2 regions of the Corynebacterium sp. ZY180755 genome follow, and region 1 is predicted to be linked to the other one. Evidence: riboswitches for the same ligand, from Rfam matches in the RefSeq annotation. Region 1 holds a riboswitch; the other holds the start of a gene.
What was found. Region 1 has a riboswitch for thiamine pyrophosphate ahead of ACXM2N_RS04440 (ABC transporter ATP-binding protein). Riboswitches for the same ligand answer to the same signal wherever they lie in the genome.
Positions count from the first base shown of each region.

Region 2: it holds a riboswitch for thiamine pyrophosphate, as region 1 does, so the genes downstream of both, thiM (hydroxyethylthiazole kinase) here and ACXM2N_RS04440 (ABC transporter ATP-binding protein) in region 1, are expected to answer to the same signal.

Region 1 is NZ_CM135811.1:934,209-941,407, forward strand. Features, by position in the region: gene ACXM2N_RS04430 (ECF transporter S component) at 1-511, shown strand, start outside; gene ACXM2N_RS04435 (chloride channel protein) at 508-1,713, opposite strand; TPP riboswitch at 1,755-1,863, shown strand; gene ACXM2N_RS04440 (ABC transporter ATP-binding protein) at 1,857-3,248, shown strand; gene ACXM2N_RS04445 (energy-coupling factor transporter transmembrane component T family protein) at 3,245-4,000, shown strand; gene ACXM2N_RS04450 (hypothetical protein) at 3,997-4,509, shown strand; gene ACXM2N_RS04455 (NUDIX hydrolase) at 4,466-4,885, shown strand; gene ACXM2N_RS04460 (peptide ABC transporter substrate-binding protein) at 5,340-6,947, shown strand; gene ACXM2N_RS04465 (ABC transporter permease) at 7,048-7,199, shown strand, end outside.
Region 2 is NZ_CM135811.1:330,751-337,949, reverse strand. Features, by position in the region: gene ACXM2N_RS01575 (cytochrome c biogenesis CcdA family protein) at 1-246, opposite strand, end outside; gene ACXM2N_RS01570 (TlpA family protein disulfide reductase) at 243-857, opposite strand; gene ACXM2N_RS01565 (histidine phosphatase family protein) at 867-1,475, opposite strand; gene hemL (glutamate-1-semialdehyde 2,1-aminomutase) at 1,542-2,864, opposite strand; TPP riboswitch at 3,170-3,267, shown strand; gene thiM (hydroxyethylthiazole kinase) at 3,261-4,112, shown strand; gene ACXM2N_RS01550 (bifunctional hydroxymethylpyrimidine kinase/phosphomethylpyrimidine kinase) at 4,129-6,345, shown strand; gene ACXM2N_RS01545 (DMT family transporter) at 6,410-6,724, opposite strand; gene ACXM2N_RS01540 (protoporphyrinogen oxidase) at 6,890-7,199, opposite strand, start outside.

The DNA.
Region 1 (7,199 bases):
GATTTGGAACTCCGTTGGATACGCCTGGTTCACTGCTTTCGATGCGTTTACCCCAGGCTTGGGTGGTTTCGCGGTGGGTATCTGGCTCATCGGTGGTGTGATTGGTGGTTTGGTGATCCGCAAGCCTTTAGCCGCGCTGTACGTTGAGCTCATCGCCTGCGTCGTGTCCATGGCGCTGGGTAATCAGTGGGGCATTGAGACCATGTACTCGGGCTTCTTCCAGGGCCTGGGAGCTGAGCTCGTCTTTGCGATCTTCCGCTACCGCCGTTTTGGCCTCATGGTTGCTGGCCTTTCAGGCGCGGCTGCAGCGTGGGGTGCGTTTTTCATCGAGCTGTTTACTAGTGCCAACTACGCAAAGTCTCTTGAGTTCAATCTCATCTACCTGTCCACGATGACTGTGTCGGGCATCGTATTGGCGGGTGTGCTTGCGTTTGTTCTGGTACGTGCGTTGGCGGCAACGGGTGCGTTGGATCGTTTTGAGTCTGGCCGCTCAGCCCGCACGTTGGTCTAACGCAGGCGCCTAGTGGCGTAGTACCCAGCCAGCGCCACGGCAGCCACTGGCAGGTATGCCCACACCGGCGGGTGGGTTAGTTCCAGTGCAAAAACGAGGGCAAAAAATGGCGCACGCTGCATGATTGCCAGCACGCATCCTGCACCGGCTAGCGCCAGCAGGGGCACGGAGGCGGCGAATCCGCTTGCCGACATCCCCAGCGCCACCACGGCTCCCGCGGCGCCGCCTACGGCCAGCGACGGGGTGAGGACTCCTCCGGCTGCGCCGGAGGATAGGCACATCCAGGTCAACAAAACTTTGGCCACGAGCAGGATTACCATGGTGGTGCCGGCGCCGCCGAAGGCCACGTTGAGCATCATCTCTCCGTTGCCAAGCAGGGTGGGCTGCCACAGGCTGACCAACCCCATGACCAGCATTGCGGTGCCAATGGTGAGGGGCAGAAAGCGCGGCGAAAGCCGCGGCCTGATCATGATGACGCGGCGGAAGATGACACCGGTGATGGTGGCGAGCACGGCGGCCAGCAGCAGACCGGTAAACGTCGGCACGTTAAAGCTCGGCGTGGGCAGTTGGTAGAACGCCTCACCACCAACAATGGGGCGGGATACGAGGGTGGCTACAACGGACATGACCGTAGAAACGATGAGCGTGTACTTATCGCGCTTTACGGGTAACAGCTCCATGGTGTAGATGATCCCGGCCACGGGCACGTTGTACACCGCTGCGAGGCCTGCGCCAGTGGCAGCAGCGATGATGCGTCCACGAATGTCAATGCGGGTGCTGGCGTCTACTTCTTTCAGCGTTCGGGGGATACGAACTTGGGCCAAGATTTGATCCGTTGCAGCCGCGGCGATCTGTCGAGGCGCGGCCTCGCGTCCCAGTGAGGCGCCTGCGCCCACCACGAGGATTTGGAGGAAGCCATCGGCCACGCTTCTTAAAAACGGTAACCGGATGTAGCTATCTTCCGTGGATGCGAGTGCCTTGTTCACACTTGGCACGCCACCGGTTGCCCGAAGGCGCCACCAGCAGGCACCGGCAAACACGCCCGCGGCCGTTGGAATGACCACTGCAAACAGGTGAGAGAAGCCGGCAATCTGCTCTAATCCGTGAATGAGCAACGTCACTAGTGCGCCGATGACGCCTGCTACAGCCCCGGCAGTAAGCGTCATCGCGGCCAGGAATATCCACGTCGAAGTTTTTCTCACGGGGAATAAGAATAGTACGCTGGGGCACTGTTACTATAAGACAGACCAAACACGGGAGCCTACGAGGCTGAGATGCGCCCTGATGCGGCGCGAACCGTTCGAACCTGATCCTGGGTAATACCGGCGCAAGGGAGTTACACATTATGGCTGCTGCACATGCAGGGCATATCACAGCACGCGGTTTTGGCTACCGCCACGCTTCACGTAAACACAAGGCGCTGCAGGATATTTCCTTTGATATATCCCGCGGTGAGCGGGTCCTCCTCCTAGGGCCCTCGGGGGCAGGAAAGTCCACACTCCTGTCAGCTATCGCCGGGTTGATTGATAGCTCAGAAGGTGCAGTAGATGGCGATCTCACTACCCATGGCGTGGTGGGCATGGTCCTCCAAGACCCTGACTCCCAAGTTATTTCATCCCGTGTTGGTGATGATGTGGCCTTTGGATGTGAAAATCTACGGGTGCCGGCGGAGGAGATTTGGCCCCGCGTTCATGAAGCGCTAGAGATGGTGGGGCTCAAACTGCCGCTGAGCCACCCCACGAAAAAACTCTCCGGTGGCCAAAAGCAGCGGTTGGCGTTGGCCGGTGTCATCGCCATGGGAGCAGACATCATCGTCTTGGATGAGCCCACCGCCAACCTTGACCCTCAGGGCGTGCGTGAAGTGGTGGAAGCCGTATCCTATGTTGCGGAAAAAACCGGTGCCACAGTGATTGTGGTGGAACACCGCGTTGCCACATGGCAGGACTTTGCCACCCGTGCCATCGCATTAGACGCACATGGCTATCTCATTGCGGACGGCAACGTGGATACCGTCTTGGATATGCATGGGCCTCAGCTAGCTGACGCCGGAATCTGGATCCCCGGTCTTGAGCCTTCGCTGCCACATGCCCGCACTATCACCACCAACGAGGCTGCCGTGACAGGCGAGCGCCTTATTTACGGCTGGGACACCCCACTTAACCCATCGGCGCCGTTGGACATAACCCTGCCGGCTGCAGCATCCACAGTGATTACCGGGCCAAACGGTACGGGCAAGTCCACGCTGCTTCTCACCCTAGCTGGGCTGCTTTTGCCCCACGCCGGTGCGGTGGAAAGCCACCCGCAGCTGAGCGTGAAGGGGAAAACCAACCCACACTCGTGGCGTTCGCGGGATCTGGTCCAACGTTTTGGCTACGTATTTCAGGATCCGGAGCACCAGTTCGTCGCCCGCACAGTGCGAGAAGAGCTGGCGCTCGCGGCACCGCAAAACAAAGCTGATGACATGATGGAACGGTTGGGGCTGAGCGCCTTTGCCGAGGCAAACCCTTTTACCCTCTCCGGCGGGCAAAAGCGCAGGCTTTCTGTGGCCACCGTTTTAGTGAACTCACCGAGCGTGGTGTTTTTGGATGAACCCACCTTCGGTCAAGACCGCACTACGTTCTCGGAACTAGTGCATCTGATCCGTGAACTCACCGACCACGGCGCCACCACCGTTTCTATCACTCACGACCCTCTCTACCTAGGCGCGCTCGCGGACAAGGAGGTCGCGCTGCGATGAATGTGCTGAACACAACCAACCCAGTCACACGCATCGCTGCGCTGATTATTGTCACAACACCATTGTTGCTCAGCGTGGACGTCGTCTCCGCGGCGGTGTCTCTCGCGTTCACCGTCGCATTAGCTCCAGTGTGTGGGGTGAGCTGGCCTCAGCTGGCTCGCCGAGGCTGGCCCATTCTCTTGGCCACTCCGCTAGCTGGTATCTCCATGGCGCTCTATGGTCGGCCGGAGGGGCGCGAGTACTTTTCCTTCTTCTTTGCCACCGTCACGGATAATTCACTCCAGCTGGCGTTAGCGATCATGGTGCGTGTTCTGGCCGTCGGCTTGCCCGCCATAGTGTTACTAGCCCACATCGACCCCACCGAGCTGGGGGACGGTTTGGCTCAAAAACTAAAGCTGCCAGCGCGTTTCGTTTTGGGCGCGGTAGCTGCGACGCGGCTGCTCAGCCTGTTTCGATCAGACTGGCATTCTATGCGTCGGGCGCGCCGGGCGCGTGGTGTGGACTCCAGCGGGCGCATCCGCACCGCGATCTCGCTAACGTTTGGCCTGCTGGTTCTGGCCCTGAGGCGCGGCGCAAAGCTAGCGACAGCGATGGAGGCGAGAGCCTTCGGTCGCTTTGATAGCAGAACGTGGGCAAGGAAGTCCTCATTCGGTGGCCGCGATGTGGCAGTGTTGCTGTCCTGCGTTGCGATCTCCACGATCGCCATCGTAGTGGCTGTGGCCACAGGCTCTTTCAGGTTCTTGGGCGCATGATTGTGCTTATCGACGGCCGCTCCGGGGCCGGAAAAACTTCCTTCGCGGGGCGCCTCGGCGCCCTCCTGGGCGCCACGGTGGTGCACCTGGATTCCTTTTACCCTGGATGGTCAGGCTTAGAATTAGCGAGCCAGATGGTGGCACGCGATGTGCTGCGTTCCCATGGTGGTGGCTATACAGCCTGGGATTGGGAGAGGGGACTTCCGGCTGGATGGGTTGACCATGGGTGGTGCCCAGGAGAGGGGACTCTCATTGTGGAGGGCTGCGGGGCAGTCACCGATAGTACCGTCAGACAAGCAGGCAAGCTTGATTTAGTGTTCACCATGTTTTTTGACGGGGATGAAAGGCAGCGTCGAGCAAAGGTTGTAGCCCGCGACGGGGACGTGGAATCGTGGTGGGATATGTGGGCCTTCCAGGAGCAGACGCATATGGAAACCATGCCGCTGTGTGATGTATATAGGTGGAATGAGCAAAACCATCAAGATCTCGGCGCTGGCGATCAGAAATAAAGATAACGAGATCCTCCACGTGCGCAAGCGAGGAACGAGCATGTTCATCATGGTCGGGGGAAAGCTCGAAAAGGGGGAGAGTGGGCGTGAAGCAGCATTGCGTGAGGTCGCGGAGGAAGTCGGCCTTAGCTTCGGGCCTGCAGACGTTCATTTCTTAGGCAGTTTCAGCGCGCCCGCGGCTAATGAAGTCGGGCATGTGGTTGAGTGCGACGTCTTTGTAACCGCAGAGCAGGTGCAGCTGGACTCAGTGGAAGTTCAACGCGAAATAGTGGAGTACCGCTGGTTCCCACTCGACAGTGTGGCCGAAGAATTGGCGCCCCTATCTCGCGACGTGGTGCATCCGGTATTGAAGGAATGGGTGAAAGCGCCTCAGTGAAATACGCGCTCGCGTTGTGTGCAGGGCAACGCGAGCTGGGGGCTGGAACGCGGGGAGCCGGTGTGCTTGTGCGGATAGATAAAGACCACTATTAGTGGTGAATTGATCGCTTCGGACTGCATGGGTGAACCCGATGGCGGCAAGGCGTAGCAGTTTCATGCAGATTGCATGTGAGCTAACTGGACTGGGGGTGAGTGTGTGACTCAGCTATCACCCCCGCTTTATAACGGAAAGATAACATTAAGGTTTTTAATTAGAAACGCTTCACTATTTTTTGTGCAGGTAGTGGCTAAATTGCTCAGATGAAAACTGTTAGATGACAGTTTTCTCGTTGATTTGTCACCTAAAAGCTTCTTTTGGCTCCGGATCACACGGTTAGGATTAATCCCTAACACCGCTTTGTGAAGCACAATTTGCAAAGTGCTGTCATGAAACCAAAACCCGGAGGTCTTAAATGACGCTTAAGAAGACTCTTGCTGTCGGTGCATCCGCAGCACTCGCTTTGAGCCTTGTAGCTTGCTCGTCTGATTCTTCAGATGGCGCATCTGGCTCTTCTGAGGGCGGCACCAACTACATTCGTGCAAACTCTACTGAGCCACAGAACCCACTGATCCCTGCTAACACTAACGAAGTTGGTGGCGGCAACCTGGTAGATCTCATCTACTCAGGTCTCGTTTACTACGATGCCGAGGGTGAAGTTCACAACGAGATGGCTGAGTCTATCGAGCTAGAGGGTGACAAGACCTACAAGGTTACTTTGAAGGACGGCATCACCTTCGCTGATGGCACCGCAGTTAAGGCTGAGAACTTTGTTAAGGCGTGGAACTACGCTGTTGCTAATCAGCAGCTATCCGCGTACTTCTTCGAGCCTATTCTGGGTTACGCAGAAGAGGGCGTCGATGCAGAGACCGGCATGGAAGGCCTGAAGGTTATTGATGACAAGACCTTCACTATCGAACTGATCCAGCCTGAGTCTGACTTCCCGCTTCGCCTGGGCTACTCCGCGTTCTACCCGCTTCCTGACGAGGCATTCGAGGACATGGACGGCTTTGGTGCAATGCCTAACGGCAATGGCCCATACAAGCTCCTTGAGTGGAACAACAATGAGAACGCAATCGTTGTTCCTAACGAGTCCTACTCCGGTGAGCGCACCCCTAAGAACGACGGCATCGAGTTCGTCTTCTACGCCCAGCAGGACGCAGCATACGCAGACCTGCTCTCTGGAAACCTGGACGTTTTGGACTCCATTCCAGATTCTGCTTTCGCAAACTTCGAGCAGGAGCTCGGCGACCGTGCCGTCAACCAGCCGGCAGCAATCTTCCAGTCCTTCACCATTCCTGAGAAGCTCGAGCACTTCTCCGGTGAGGAAGGCAAGCTGCGTCGTCAGGCTATCTCCATGGCCATTAACCGTGAAGAGGTCACTGACAACATCTTCCAGGGCACCCGTACCCCTGCTACTGACTTCACCTCCCCAGTTATCCCTGGCCACTCTGATTCCCTCAAGGGCGCAGAGGTTCTGGAATTCAACCCAGAGCGCGCAAAGGAACTGTGGGCTGAGGCAGATGAAATCAGCAAGTACACCGGCGAGTTCACCATCGGCTACAACTCCGATGGCGGCCACCAGGCTTGGGTAGACGCAGTTGCTAACCAGATCAAGAACAACCTTGGTATCGAGGCAGTGGGTGCTCCGTACCCAGACTTCAAGTCCCTGCGTGATGAGGTGACCAACCGTACCATCGCCGGCGCATTCCGTACCGGCTGGCAGGCAGACTACCCATCCCTCGCGAACTTCCTTGGCCCACTGTACGTCACCGGTGCAGGTTCCAACGATGGTGATTACTCCTCTGAGGACTTCGATCGCCTGATGAAGGAAGGCGCTGGTGCTGAGAGCACCGAGCAGGGACTGGCTAAGTTCAACGAGGCACAGGAAATCCTGCTGCAGGACCTCCCTGCAATCCCACTGTGGTACTCCAACGTTGCAGGTGGCTACTCTGAGGCAGTCTCCGACGTAGTCTTCTCTTGGAAGTCCGTACCTGCTTACTACAACATCACCAAGAACTAAGTGCCTAGATCACAGTTCTTAATGAAATAAGAGACGCCACCCCGCGCTGATCCTTAGCGCGGGGTGTTGTCCGTGGTTTCTACACATTAAGGAAACGCTTATGCTGCGCTATATCGGGCGTCGTCTCCTCCAAATGATCCCAGTGTTCTTTGGTGCGACGCTTCTGCTGTACGCCCTTGTGTTCCTGATGCCTGGTGATCCAGTCGAAGCCCTTGGTGGCGATCGCGGACTCACTGAAGCAGCTAGGGCTCG
Region 2 (7,199 bases), 600 kb from region 1:
CACACGCCACCTGCTCTTCTTGGCAACAGCTGGACCGTCATTCCCATACTCCATTTCAGCGCCTACTACACCTGCAAGATAGGAGATGTAGCCTGGCACCAACGGAATGACGCACGGGCTAGCAAAGCTCACTAGACCAGCGAGCGCGGCAGCGAGGAAACCGAGAAACAGAGGACCGTTGCGGGTTATCTCACCAAACTGCTCACCCAACCCTTGGGCGAGCACGAGAACTGAGGGATCTATCATGCGTTAATCAGTGGCTCCACCACGTCAATGATGTCCTTCGCCGTGATTTCACGGAGGAATACCGCCGCTGGACGGTGTTGCTTATCCAGCACAATGGTGGTTGGGATCACCGATGCTGGCAGGCCACCCAGTCTTGCCGCGGACTTAAATGGAGGGTCGTAGATGCTCGGGTAGGTCAGACCGTTGTCGGCCAGGAAGTCACGGGAAATCTGTGGGTTGTAGTCACGTACGTTGATTCCCAACACGGTGCCCGCATCCTTTTCTTGCAGGTACTCGTGAATTTCCTGAAGGTCATCGGATTCAGAACGGCATGGTGGGCACCACTGGCCCCACGCGTTGAGCACCACTACCTGGCCCTCATATTTGTCAATCGACTCCGTTGCGCCCTCCTCCATGAGGGACTCGCCTTCAACGTTTTGGAGTGGCTGACGATCTGCCTCGTCGTAGAAGATCTCCTGTTTGCCCTCTGGTGAGTAGAACTGGAAGGTTCCGCCAATGGCAACGGCGTCCGTTCCTGCGGTTTGGTCTTCTCCGCAAGCAACAAGGCCAGCGCTGAGCGCGACCACGGATACTGCTGCGGTGACGGCTTTTCGGGCAGAATACTTTCGCATACTTATCTCCTAGATAGCCTGCGCTGGCTCGGTGTAGATGAAATCGACCAGATCTTCACCATCAAAGACGAGGGAACTTACGGATGCCAGATCGCATCGGCGAGCAGCTGGGTTGTGGGCCAAGGGCTTGCCCTGTGCGAATCGCTGCACCATGACGATGGGCAGTTGGTGGCTGACGAGGATGGCTTCCCTACCTCGAGCATCAGCCCTGGCATCACGGATGGCAATCATCATGCGGTCCAGAATGTCCGTGTAGTGCTCACCCCAGCTTGGCAATGATGGATTCTTCATCAGTGGCCAGTGCTTTGGGTTCCATAGGTCAGAACGGATGCCCTTCACATGAAGCCCCTCATACTGGTTGCCTGCCTCGAGCAAGTTGGCATCGACCTCAACATCCAATCCTGTGACCCTAGCAATTGGGCGGGAGGTCTCTTGAGCACGCTCCAGCGGAGAGCTTCGCAAGACTGCTACGTCATGGCCTTCAAAGGATTTAGCGGTCGCTTCCGCCATCTGCTCACCACGAGTAGACAGGTGGTATCCGGGGATACGCCCATAAAGAATGCGATCCGGGTTGTGGACTTCTCCGTGGCGAACAAGGTGGACGATGGTGATGGTCATTGCCTACGTGATCTTTCTCAGATGATGGTCATGGAAGATTCGAATTGGTGCGCTGTATGCGGTGGGCTAGGCCACCGCCGCCGCTGCGGCCTTGGCCGCTGGTTTGAGCGCCGCCTCGATGCGCGCGAAGTCATCGTCGGTAAGCGCAGTGGAGACGAACCAGGTCTCAAACACGCTTGGCGGGCCGTAAATGCCGTTGTCCAACAGGGTGTGGAAGAACGGTGCGTAACGGAAGGTATCCGCTGCCTGCATGTCTTCAAAGTTACGTCCCTCTTCCTCCCCGAAGCGGATGGAAAGGAACGTTGCCGCGCGCTGCATATGGTGCGCAACGCCCTCCGCGGTGAGAGCGGAAGAAATCAGATCGGACAAGCGATCCGCGTTGGCACGGACGATGTCATAAGCAGCTTCATCTGCCAGTTCGAGGCTTGCCTTGCCCGCCGCCATGGCCACCGGGTTACCGGAAAGGGTGCCTGCCTGATACACGGGGCCCTTTGGCGCGAGGTACTCCATGATGTCGCGACGACCACCAAAAGCCGCGGCTGGCAGACCACCGGAGATGACCTTGCCAAAGGTGGTGAGGTCACCTGCAACGTTATCCACGCCGTACCAGCCGGAGTAGGAGGTGCGGAAACCGGTCATGACCTCGTCCAAGATCAACAGCGCACCGTTATCGTGCGCGAGCTTCTTCAGCTTGCCGTTGAAATCATCTTGGGGCGCTACTGTGCCCATGTTGCCGGCGGCAGCCTCAGTGATGATGGCAGCGATCTCACCGGGGTTCTCAGCAAAAGCTTTCTCAACAGCGGCGATGTCATTGTAAGGAACAACGATGGTGTCCGCCGCAGACGCACCAGTCACACCAGGGGAGTCTGGCAGAGCGAATGTGGCAACGCCACTGCCTGCCGACGCCAACAAGGCGTCCACGTGGCCGTGGTAGCAGCCCGCGAACTTGATGATCTTCGCGCGACCGGTGAAACCGCGCGCCAAGCGCACGGCAGACATGGTGGCCTCCGTGCCGGAGTTCACCATGCGAACCTCCTCCACGGAAGTGCGGTCAATGATCATCTCCGCCAGCTCGAGCTCCGCCTCACAAGGCGCACCAAAAGACAGACCCTTTTCAGCTGCCTTGATAACCGCTTCTTTGATCTCTGGGCGCGCGTTACCACTGAGCATTGGGCCCCATGAACAGCAGAGATCTACATACTCATTGCCGTCCACGTCATACAACTTAGAGCCCGACGCAGACTCAATGAAACGAGCCTGACCACCAACAGAACCAAACGCACGAACTGGGGAGTTCACGCCACCTGGAATCAGTTTCTGTGCACGCTCCAAAAGTTCAGCGGAACGCACAACATTGGATGAGGTTGGGGTCTTAGCTAGTTCAGTCATGCCCACCATTGTAAGACACCGTACCTAAAACGAAAGTTTGACAGTCACACAAACCCAGCACCTTTGCAACCTCTGTTAGCTGAGATGTCTTGACACTCAAAACGGCAGGCTTTGCGATTGCTGCAGGTCATGAACGCAATTCAATAACCCCAGCCTTTTCTTTCACATTAAAATCCTCATCATCACAATGACATACGCCCAGCTAGGACCCCAGTACAATTTTTCCGCCTCAAGATCTTGTGGGAAAACTGGTGCGTTGGCTGCTGGGTGGGTCTACCATGTCTTGTGTAAACCAAAATGAATATAGAACTAGGTTGGGGTGCCCCTAGAGTAGGGGCTGAGATTACACCCATTGAACCTGCTCTAGTTAGTACTAGCGAAGGGATACCTCTTTCCATGGCATACCGTCATGCCCTGTCCACGTCCGATCTGGACCAGGTGGGCCAACTCATCATTGAATTTCGTCGTCAGACTCCGCTCGTGCAGTGCCTGACCAACGAAGTAGTTTCCCAGATAACTGCCAATGCCCTGCTTGCTGCTGGCGCCTCGCCTGCTATGTGCGATACCCCCACAGAATCCCGTGCCTTCGCCAAGACGGCAAGTGGCGTCATCATCAACGGTGGCACCCCCACCCCGCACCAATACGAAGGCATGCGTGAAGCCATTGCGGGGGCGAATGAGGCGGGAACCCCATGGGCGCTAGACCCCGTAGCTGCCGGCGGCCTAAGCGAGCGCACTGAGTTTTACCATGAAGCCCTTACTCACAACCCATGGGTTATCCGCGGCAATGCATCCGAAATCGCCGCCCTTGCCGGCCAGGGTGCTGGCGGGCGTGGCGTGGACTCCACGGACCACGTTGATGACGTGATTGGAGCCGCGCAAACACTGGCCTCTCATACCGGCCACGTGGTGGCTATCTCGGGCGAAAGTGATGCCATCGTCAGCAACGCTGGCGTTACCTTCGTGGCGGGAGGCCATAAGACGATGACCCAAGTCATTGGAACTGGCTGCTTCCTGGGTGCGCTCTGCGCAGGTTACGCCGGTGCCGCAAAAACTGCCGGGCTGGATGAGCACCTAGCCATCGTGGCTGCCCATGCCCACACCAAGGCAGCTGGGCAGAAAGCCGGCGAGAACTACGCAACCAAACCAGGATCTTTTGCCGTTGCCTGGCTCGACGCCCTAGCCGAACTTGACGCTTCAGACATCCTAGCTCGCTGCCAGTTCACTGCCACCTCCACCAGCGCATAAGAGGATGAACGTAAATATGCTGAATCCAGGAACATCCACTGACTGGTCGGTGTACCTCGTTACCGACCCTTCTTACGTCGAACCAAGCGATCTTCCCGCCGCCGTACGCACTGCCATCGAAGGTGGCGTCACCGTGGTCCAGCTCCGCGATAAGCACGCCACTGAGGAAGCCTTCCGCGCTCAGGCCACTGCGCTTCGGGCAGCTATGCCAGACGATGTGCCTTTGTTTGTTAATGACCGCGTGGAGATCGCCCAAGAGTTGGGACTTCACCTGCACATCGGCCAATCTGACATGCCTTATGTTGACGCCCGTAGACTGCTCCCAGCACAGCAGATGATTGGCCTCTCCATCGAAAACGAACACCAGTTAGATACCCTACTGCGCGAGTGCTCCGAAGCAGGGGTCAAACTACCGGATGTCATCGGATTGGGACCAGTACTCGAAACTGCCACCAAACCAGATGCCGCTGATCCAGTAGGCGTGGACGGGGTTGCTGTGCTCGCCCAAAAAGCACGTCAGCACGGCATAGCCTCCGTTGCCATAGGTGGCGTGAGCCTTGCCAATGCCCGCGCACTGTCTGAAACGGACATTGACGGATTATGCGTGGTCTCTGCAATTATGGGGGCAGAAAACCCAGCTGCTGCCGCTAGCGAGCTAGCTCGCGCATTTCGATCTCCCGCTATTCCTCGAGTCCTGTCCATCGCTGGCACTGACCCGTCTGGAGGAGCAGGCGCCCAAGCAGATATCAAAGCAATCTCCGCCGCAGGTGGCTACGCAATGAGCGTTATCACCGCACTGGTAGCTCAAAATACCCAAGGCGTGCGCGATATTTGCATTCCTGACACTCAGTTCCTGCGTCAACAATTAGACAGCGTCAGTGATGACATCTGCATCGACGCCATTAAAATAGGCATGCTGGGGTCTACGGAGGTCATCGCCACGGTCGAACAATGGCTCAGCGCCTTTTTACGCCGTAACCCTGACTGCCCAGTGGTTGTAGACCCCGTCATGGTAGCTACCAGTGGTGATCGCCTTCTCACCTCGGAGTCAGAGGAGAAGCTTATCCAGCTCCTGAACTATGCCACCGTGATCACTCCCAACAGTCCTGAACTCGCTGTAATCGCAGGTGAAGACGAACCGACCACGTGGGAAGATTCCGTTGAGATGGCTACGCGGGTAGCAGCAAAACACGGCGTGGCGGTGATCGTAAAGGCTGGCCATCTCCCCAGCGAGGACGTCGGCAACGCGGTGGTTACAGCCGACGGGCTCATCGCGATGTATACCACCCCACGAATCAACACCGCTAACACCCACGGAACTGGCTGCTCCCTGTCCTCAGCGCTTGCCACCAGGCTAGCCAAGCGTGATGCACTCCCCGCGGCCTTAGAGTGGACAACACAATGGCTGTATGAGGCTATTGAGTTCGGTCACGTACAGGAAGTAGGCCACGGGCACGGCCCGGTGGATCATTTCCACCGACTACGGCGCCTGGCCACCGCGGGCAACACCACTCCCCTGCCGTTTCATTCAGCGTCAACGGGAAGCTTGCTTCCTGCCTGCGCTACCCACATCACTCCGGCGATTGCTCCTGCCGGGCCGTGGACTGCCCAACTGTGGGCATCTAGCGCGGATGTCTTTTCCGCCATCCTCAACTTGCCGTTTATCAAGCGCCTTGCCACGGGAACCCTAAGCACCGGAGAATTCACGTTTTACCAAGCTCAGGATGCCCTGTATTTGAAGGAGTACTCTCGCGCCCTAGCCACCCTGTCTGCCAAGGCGCCGCTAAGCGCAGATCAGGTGGCCTGGGCTAAGAATGCTCAAGAATGCATTGCGGTGGAATCACAGCTGCATGAACAGTGGCTCGGTGTGGACTACCCGAGTACTGGCCCTTCCGGTGTCACGCAGTCCTACACGGATTATCTTGCTGCGCGAACCTCGCTCGATGAGTACGCCGTGGGCGTAGCAGCTGTGTTGCCGTGTTTCTGGCTGTACTCGGAGATAGGTATCCGCCTGAGCAACGCTAACCATGAAGATCACCCATACCGTGCATGGTTGGATACCTATTCTGACGATGAATTCGTAGCCTCTACCCGCGAGGCAGTCTCTCGCTTGGAGCGCGCACTTGAATCGGCCAGCGGCACTACCCGCCGCCGCGCCGCCCGAGCCTACTTGCAAGCCTGCTATCACGAACTGTGGTTCTTTGATCAAGCTACCCGAACCTACGATATGTAGGCGCTCCGCTGGTTAAACTCGAGGCTTCAACAGACTTCCATGGGGAGGCCCCGAGTCTCCCTAGTTAGGAGATCACCTTCAGCCCGATGATTCCGCCCACAATCATCAGCAAGAACAGAATCTTCACCACCGAGACGGGTTCCAATCCAGCCGCAAACGAGTAGATCAGCGTTGCTGATGCACCTACCCCAACCCACACTGCATAAGACGTGCCCAGCGGAAGAGACCTCATCGCCCATGCTAGCCCGCCCATAGATATTGCCAGTGCCACAAAGAAGGCTAGCGACGGCCAGAGTTTGGTAAATCCGGCCGACTTGTCCAACGCGATTGCCCACACTGCTTCAAACAAGCCCGAAATGATCAGGACTATCCACGCCATACCCATCTCCCTGCTTGGCTATTGTCTGGTGACTTTGCATCGTTACACGGTGTGCACCCCACGCTGCATGCAACCGTAACAGCCATCAATTTTCCGGCTGACATTAACCGGGGTTTCTTGTTAAAGCAAGAGGCTCTCCCCGCGGGGAGAGCCTCTATACAGTTCTTAGCCAATCAGGCGTTTAGCCGCTGCGCGTGCTTCAGCGATGACGTTCGGCACACCTACGCCATCGCGCCAGGCACCGGTTGCCTCGATACCGTCGGCGGTACGCAGGATCTCGCGGATCTCGTCCACCGTATTGAGATGATCAGGTTCGTACACCGGCAGGCCGCCGAACCAGCGCTGAACGTAGATTTCCTTAAGCTCCGCCTCGCGGCCGTCAAAACCTGTGATGGTCTTGAGGTCATCCAGAGCCCAATCCACCAGATCATCTTCTTCAGCGCGAACCAAAGCATCGTCGCCGAAACGGCCGAAG